Linked DNA regions of Nodosilinea sp. E11. The main gene of each other region encodes a partner of the protein of the gene in region 2 in a complex. Links are inferred from orthologs where the notes say so. Each region holds a gene or a part of one and is shown on either strand. Other genes may lie near its edges. The genes, in order: secY and secA.

Region 1 (3,201 bases), 2.5 Mb from region 2 along the record:
TAGGCAGCTACTTCTTACGGAGACGATAGGTAATGCGCCCCTTGGTCAAATCGTAGGGAGTAAGCTCTACCTTGACGCGATCGCCCGGCAAAATCTTGATGTAATTACGACGAATTTTTCCAGAAATGTGGGCGAGCACATTGAACCCATTGTCCAAATCGACTCGAAACATAGCGTTCGGCAACGATTCAGTAATGGTGCCCTCCATTTCAATTAGGTCTTGCTTAGACAAGCTGAACTCTCCCTCAGTACACAATTAACAGGCTGAACTTTAGCATAACCTCAGCCGCTACTCCACTACCAAACGCTTTAGATCGCTATACACCGCGTCCATCGTCTGGTTACCCTCTACCGAAACTAGCTGTTGGCGGCTGCGGTAGTAATCAATCAGCGGCTCTGTTTGCTCACGATAAACTTCAAGTCGGTTGAGAATCACCGACTCCTCGTCATCTTGACGACCCCGCTGGAGCAGGCGGGCCACAATCACATCGTCCTCGACATCAAGGTTGACGACAAAATCAACCGGTTGACTGATTTGATCGAGCAGCTTCTGCAAGAACTCTGCCTGAGGCACATTGCGAGGAAACCCATCCAGAAGCCAACCCTTCTGGGCATCGTCCTGACCCAGACGCTCCTGAATCAAATCCAAGATCAAGTCATCGGGCACCAGCTCCCCAGCGCTCATATACTGATCGGCCTTCTGACCCAGTTCACTACCAGCCGCCACTGCTGAACGCAGAATATCTCCGGTAGAGATGTGAGGTACCTCACAATCTTTGGCTAAAAGCGCAGCCTGAGTGCCCTTGCCTGCTCCAGGTGGGCCTAAAAAGATTAATCGAGTCACTACTGCTTCACCATCCCTTCGTAGCGCTGGGAAATCACATAGGTCTGAATTTGCTTGGCCGTATCAATAGCCACACCGACCAGAATTAACAGAGATGTTGCCCCAAATCCTCGAAACGTTTGGACTCGGGTCAAACTTTCAACTGCGCTAGGCACGACCGCTACCATACCCAAGAAAACAGCCCCAAGGAAGGTCAAGCGGTTCAAAATCCGGCTGATGTACTCCGTTGTTGCCTTACCAGGACGAATACCCGGAATACTAGCTCCCATTTTCTTCAAGTTACGGGACACATCGTCTGGATTCATTACCAAAGACGAGTAGAAATAACTAAAGAAAAGAATGAGTACGAGGTACAGGGAAACGTAGAACAAAGAAGTTGGGTTCAGATAGTTATTCACAAACTGACTAAACCCAGGATTGGTAATGTACTGAGTCAATGAAATGGGTAACACCAACACTGCCGAAGCAAAAATAATCGGCATTACTCCGCCTTGGTTGAGGCGCAAAGGCAGGTAATTACTCTGTTCAAGATATAGCTTGCGGCCTACCTGACGACGGGCAGAAATAATCGGGATTCGCCGAGTTCCTTCCTGCACAAAGACAATGCCCACAATCATCGCCAAAAAGGCCAGCATCAAGATGATTACACCGCCCACCAGGCCGCGATCGCCACTCTGAGCCAGCTCAATGGTTTGCCCCAACGAACGAGGCAGGGTTGAGACAATGTTCAAGAAAATCAGCAGCGAAGCACCGTTCCCAATGCCACGTTCGGTGATTAACTCGCCTACCCACATCACAAACATTGAACCTGTGGTCAGAGCAATCACCGTCTGGGCTACAAAGGCTGGGCCAGGCACTTGCGCGAACTGGTAAAGCAGAAAAGAGGCTAGCAAAGTGCTCTGTAAAATTGCCCAGCCTAAAGCTACGTAGCGAGTAATTTGAGAAATCTTACGCCGACCCGCTTCCCCTTCGTTCTTCTGCAAATCCTCCAGTTGAGGTAGGGCTGCCGTCAGCAGCTGCATAATAATTGAGGCGTTAATGAAGGGCAGAATCCCTAAAGCAAAGATACCCAGGGCCGACAGACCGCCGCCCACAAAGATATCTAAAAAGCCCACAAAGCCCGCCAGGCTCCCCGACTGAATTGACGCAGCGAAAGCTTGACGATCAATCCCTGGCACCGGAATAAAAATTCCCAGCCTAACTAACACCAGCAAGCCCAGAGTCACCAGTAGACGACTCCGCAGGCCAGCGGCCTGAGCCATCTGCATGAATGTTTCCTGTGCGCTGGGATTTTTACCCCGACTTACGACCATGCAACAATACCTCAGCCCTACGTTTAGCAATACATGGATGACAGTTAGCAGCCATAGAATGTATGGATACCGCCCACCCCTCTAGTCTAAGGGATGGGTGAGTCATCTCGCTAGGCGACCACTTCCCAGGTGCCACCAGCCTGCTCAATTTTGTCCTTGGCCGACTGGGTGAAGGCAGCGGCTTTGACGGTAAGAGCAACGCTCACCTCGCCGTCTCCTAGCACTTTCAAAGGACCATCATTGGTGGTCAAAATGCCAGCTGCTAATAACGATTCAAGGGATACTTCGGTACCTGCAGCCAAATCGGCTAGACCCTTGACATTGATAATGGTGTATTCCTTCTGATTGACCAAAGGAAAGTGCTTGAGTTTAGGAATGCGCCGGTAAAGAGGCATTTGACCGCCTTCAAAACCCGGTCGAGTGCCGCTACCTGAACGAGATTTTTGGCCCCGCATACCGAAACCGCAGCTAGCACCCTGGCCAGCAGAAATGCCGCGACCAACGCGGCGACGGCGGCGTTTAGAGCCTGCTTGTGGTTGTGCGTCGTTGATTCTCATGGCTGAGGAAAATAAAAACAGCGATACCGAAATGACTTAAACGTACAGTTGCTCAACCGGGATATCCCGCTCTTCTGCAACATCAGCAAAGGTGCGCAAAGAGGCCAAAGCATCTGCAGCAGCCCGAGCATTGTTGAGAGGATTGTTAGAACCAAGTTGCTTGGCTAACACGTTCCGCACGCCCGCTAGTTCCAGCACGGTTCGCACCGCGCCACCAGCAATTACCCCAGTACCAGGAGCAGCCGGACGCATAAATACCTTGGCACCACCACCAATACCGTTAGAGGGATGGGGTATGGAAGCAGAGCGAGTCAATGGCACATCGACTAAATGCTTTTTGCCGTCGGCTACGCCCTTCTTAACAGCGCCAATCACGTCTCCCGCTTTGCCAACCCCAACCCCGACCTGGCCTTTTTCATTGCCAACAACCACAATGGCACGGAAGCTTAATTTCTTACCTCCCTTCACCACTTTGGTCACGCGACGG
Region 2 (3,702 bases):
ACTGCGTGGGCTGCAAGCGTTGTGAAACCGCCTGCCCCACCGACTTCCTCAGCATTCGGGTTTACCTGGGTGCCGAAACCACCCGCAGCATGGGTCTGGCCTACTAGGGCAACCCCGCTGCATCGATATAGTTATCGTCATCAAGCTCAGCCCCTGGGACTAACTCCCCCAGGGGTTTTCTATTGGGGCTATAGACAGATCAGTAGGGTTTCAGGTTCACGGCTGGCCGTGAACCTGAAACCTTGGGAATAGGACTTACCTACCCCCCTACCCCACCTCCTGGGATGCCTTCACCTGGGTCTGTGGCTGGGGCTGAAACTGGAACAGGGTATAAACCACGTTACGGCGAATGCCGGTCATCATGTCGAGAAAGACTTCGTAGCCCTCGCTCTTGTACTCGATTAGCGGATCTTTCTGGCCGTAGCCGCGCAGACCCACGGTTTCGCGCAGGGCATCCATCTGTTGCAGGTGGTCGCGCCACAGACTGTCGATCTGCTGAAGAATGAAGAATCGCTCGGCCTCACGCATTAGCCCCGGCTTGATTTGGCTAACCTGGGCTTCTTTGATGTCGTAGGCAATCCGGGCCTGCTCGTGGAGAAAGGTCTTGATTTCGCCCACAGAGAGGTCTTCGAGCTGCTCGGGGGTGAGGTCGGCCAGCAGGTAGACGAACTCTTTGATCTTATCGACCATCTCCGGCAGCTTCCACTCTTCCGGGGGAAGTTCGGGGTTGATGTAGGCGGTGACAATGTCATCCATGGTTTGCTCGGCGTAGCCGATCACCATTTCTTTGAGTTCGTCGCCTTCAAGCACCCGACGGCGCTCGGCGTAGATGGCGCGGCGCTGGTTGTTCATTACCTCGTCGTACTCAAACACCTGCTTACGGATGTCGTAGTAATAGGTCTCGACTTTCTTTTGAGCTCCTTCCAGCGATCGCGTCAGCATGCCCGACTCGATCGGCATATCTTCTTCGACCCGGAAGGCATTCATCAGACCGGCAACGCGATCGCCGCCAAAGATGCGCAGCAAGTTGTCTTGCAGGCTCAAGAAAAACTTAGTCGAGCCGGGGTCGCCTTGGCGGCCCGCTCTACCCCGCAGCTGGTTGTCGATGCGGCGCGACTCGTGGCGCTCGGTGCCAATCACGTGCAGTCCACCGCGCTGGATTACTTTGTCGTGCTCGGCGCTAGTGAAAGCTTCGTACTCCTGACGAATGCGGTTGTAAACATCGCGCAGCTTTTGAATCACCGGGTCATCGGTGGGGGCTTTCTCGGCGGCGACGGCCAGCTTGTCTTCGGCCTGAAGCTCGGGCAGGCTGCGCTCTCCGTAGGTGGTCACAGCAAAGTCTACGGTGGCTTTTAGCTCATCAATGGCAACCGGCGATAGCTCAATCGGGAAAATGTCTGGGGAGGCTTTCCAGGTTTTGACCTTTTTGGTGCCGCCAAAGCCCTGGGCGGGGGCACGGCCCTTGGTGCCCGGCACGGCGGTGACCGCAAACTCGTCTTCGTCTTCAGGTTTGACAATGCGGGGCATGAGGTATTCGCGCACCTTGAGGCGGGCCATATAGTCGGCGTTACCCCCCAGAATAATGTCGGTACCGCGCCCGGCCATGTTGGTGGCAATGGTAACGGAGCCGCTGCGCCCGGCCTGGGCGACAATCTCAGATTCTCGCTCTACGTTCTCGGGTTTGGCGTTGAGCAGGTTGTGGGGCACACCCCGCTCACTTAGCAGCGCCGACAGCACCTCCGATTTTTCGACGCTGGTGGTGCCGACGAGAACAGGGCGACCGGCTTCGTGCATCTCGGCGCACTCTTCGGCGACGGCCTTCCACTTGGCCTCTTCGTTTTTGTAGACCACGTCCGACAGGTCGCGGCGGGCGGCGGGGCGGTTGGTGGGAATGATCGTAACTTCGAGCTTGTAGATGCGCTCAAACTCAGCTTCTTCGGTCTTGGCGGTGCCGGTCATGCCCGACAGCTTGGGGTAGAGCAAGAAGAAGTTTTGGTAGGTAATGCTGGCCAGGGTCTGGGTTTCAGGCTGGATCTCGACATGCTCTTTGGCTTCGATCGCCTGGTGCAGACCGTCGCTCCAGCGGCGGCCGGGCATCACCCGCCCGGTAAACTCGTCAACAATCACAATTTCGTCGTTGCGGACGATGTAGTTGACGTCTTTGGTAAACAGTTCTTTGGCCTTAATGGCGTTGAAAATGTAGTGGGCCCAGGGGTCTTTGGGGTCGAAGAGATCTTGCACCCCCAGCACCTCTTCAGCCCGGATAAAGCCTTCGTCGGTGAGCAGCACGTTGCGAGCCTTTTCGTCGACTTCATAATGGTCGTCGGCATTGAGCTCGCGGGCAACTTCGCTGGCGCGGGTGTATTTTTCGCTGGGGCGCTCGACCTGGCCTGAGATAATTAGCGGCGTGCGGGCTTCGTCTACCAGAATAGAATCGACCTCGTCGATCACGCAGTAGTTGAAGGGGCGCTGCACCACATCTTCCATGGCCGTGGCCATATTGTCGCGCAGGTAGTCAAAGCCAAACTCGCTGTTGGTGCCGTAGGTGATATCGCAGCCGTAGTTGTGGCGACGCTCGGCGGGCGACATGCCCTGCTGAATCAGACCGACGCTGAGACCTAGAAAGCGGTGAATTTGCCCCATCCACTCGGCGTCGCGGCGGGCCAGGTAGTCGTTGACGGTGACTACGTGGGCACCTTTGCCGGAGAGCGCGTTGAGGTAGGAGGGCAGGGTGGCTACCAGGGTTTTGCCTTCCCCGGTTTTCATCTCGGCGATCTGGCCATCGTGGAGCACCATGCCGCCGATTAGCTGTACGTCGAAGTGGCGCATGCCCAGCACCCGCTTCGAGGCTTCGCGCACCACGGCAAAGGCTTCGGGCAGCAGATCATCAAGCGATTCACCCTTTTCAATGCGTTGCTTAAACTCCCCGGTTTTGGCTGTCAGGGCCTCATCGGAGAGCTGCTGAATCTCTTCCTCCAGCAGGTTAATCTCGACCACGTCGGGACGGTACTTCTTGAGCTTGCGCGCGTTGGGATCACCGAGGAGGTTCTTCAGCATGAATTCAGGCAGCTAGGTCAGCGTAGGGTGTTGCACTTAGTCAATCGTAACGGGAGACCGCTCGGCAAGGGGCGATCTCCACACCTGGGCCGGGTCAAGGTTGCTTTAGGAAGCGATCAAAAGTGCTTTTCTATCCTATCACCTGGCTTGCTGAGCGGGTTTGCTGGGTGCTGAGGTCACCGCTGACGAAGGGAGCGATCGCGCCCAGAGATTGCAATACCCCACAGCAGCCCCTTAGGGTGCATTCGCGCCGCAATGCACCAAATTCAGACCTGAGAATTTGCCAACCGAGAGCGGTGCATTGCGGCCATGGGGATGGCTTGGTCATGGGCAAAGGACGTTGAGCCGCGAATGCACCCTACGAATTCTGCGATCGCCTCACTCCTGTAAGTGCATTCGCGCCGCAATGTACCAAAACGTTGTTGTGATTCTGCAACGTCATCTTTACCCACCTAGCCCGGTATTCGGTATAACCATTTTGTTACAATTTGGGTCGCGCCTATTGCGGCAGACTTCCTGGCCGCTGACCTATGCATTTATCCAGCGAGCCTCCCCCATCTATGAATATGGCCCAGCCTCCGTCGCCGTCTTCCCCTCGCCTGCACCGGGCCACCCTAGAAAATATGTTGCAATCTGCCGAGACCG

The links.
Region 1: the proteins of secA (region 2) and secY are in contact, whole or in part, in a crystal structure (PDB 3DIN), measured with the Thermotoga maritima proteins. The link is inferred for Nodosilinea sp. E11 from one-to-one orthologs. Residues at the interface, in WP_004082002.1 of Thermotoga maritima: Glu261, Ala262, Arg263, Lys300, Ala301, Arg302, Thr303, Ile304, Ile305, Leu323, Tyr324, Asp325, Pro326, Val329, Ser330, Tyr333, Ile336, Lys340, Phe345, Val349, Glu363, Phe364, Tyr374, Ser375, Gly376, Gly377, Glu393, Ile395, Thr482, Ser483; in WP_004081795.1 of Thermotoga maritima: Glu108, Gly109, Glu110, Glu111, Ala236, Glu237, Arg238, Arg239, Ile240, Thr241, Ile242, Gln243, Tyr244, Ala245, Arg246, Arg247, Val248, Thr249, Gly250, Arg251, Arg252, Val253, Tyr254, Gly256, Ala257, Ser258, Thr259, Tyr260, Leu261, Pro262.

What each region holds. Positions count from the first base shown.
Region 1 is NZ_CP136520.1:4,385,773-4,388,973, reverse strand. What follows is about bases 1-2,887. They hold secY (preprotein translocase subunit SecY), read right to left. Parts: upstream 2,158-2,887; coding sequence 844-2,157; downstream 1-843. Other genes in these bases: rpsE (30S ribosomal protein S5), read right to left, coding at 2,751-2,887; rplO (50S ribosomal protein L15), read right to left, coding at 2,268-2,714; RRF56_RS21795 (adenylate kinase), read right to left, coding at 290-844; infA (translation initiation factor IF-1), read right to left, coding at 8-232; RRF56_RS21805 (DUF1611 domain-containing protein), read left to right, coding at 1-3. Also shown: more of rpsE, read right to left, coding at 2,888-3,201. UniProt on the Escherichia coli protein: The central subunit of the protein translocation channel SecYEG. Consists of two halves formed by TMs 1-5 and 6-10.
Region 2 is NZ_CP136520.1:1,931,969-1,935,670, forward strand. The notes cover bases 68-3,455. They hold secA (preprotein translocase subunit SecA), read right to left. Parts: upstream 3,058-3,455; coding sequence 268-3,057; downstream 68-267. Other genes in these bases: psaC (photosystem I iron-sulfur center protein PsaC), read left to right, coding at 68-107. In the rest of the region: more of psaC, read left to right, coding at 1-67; speA (biosynthetic arginine decarboxylase), read left to right, coding at 3,681-3,702. UniProt on the Escherichia coli protein: Required for protein export, interacts with the SecYEG preprotein conducting channel.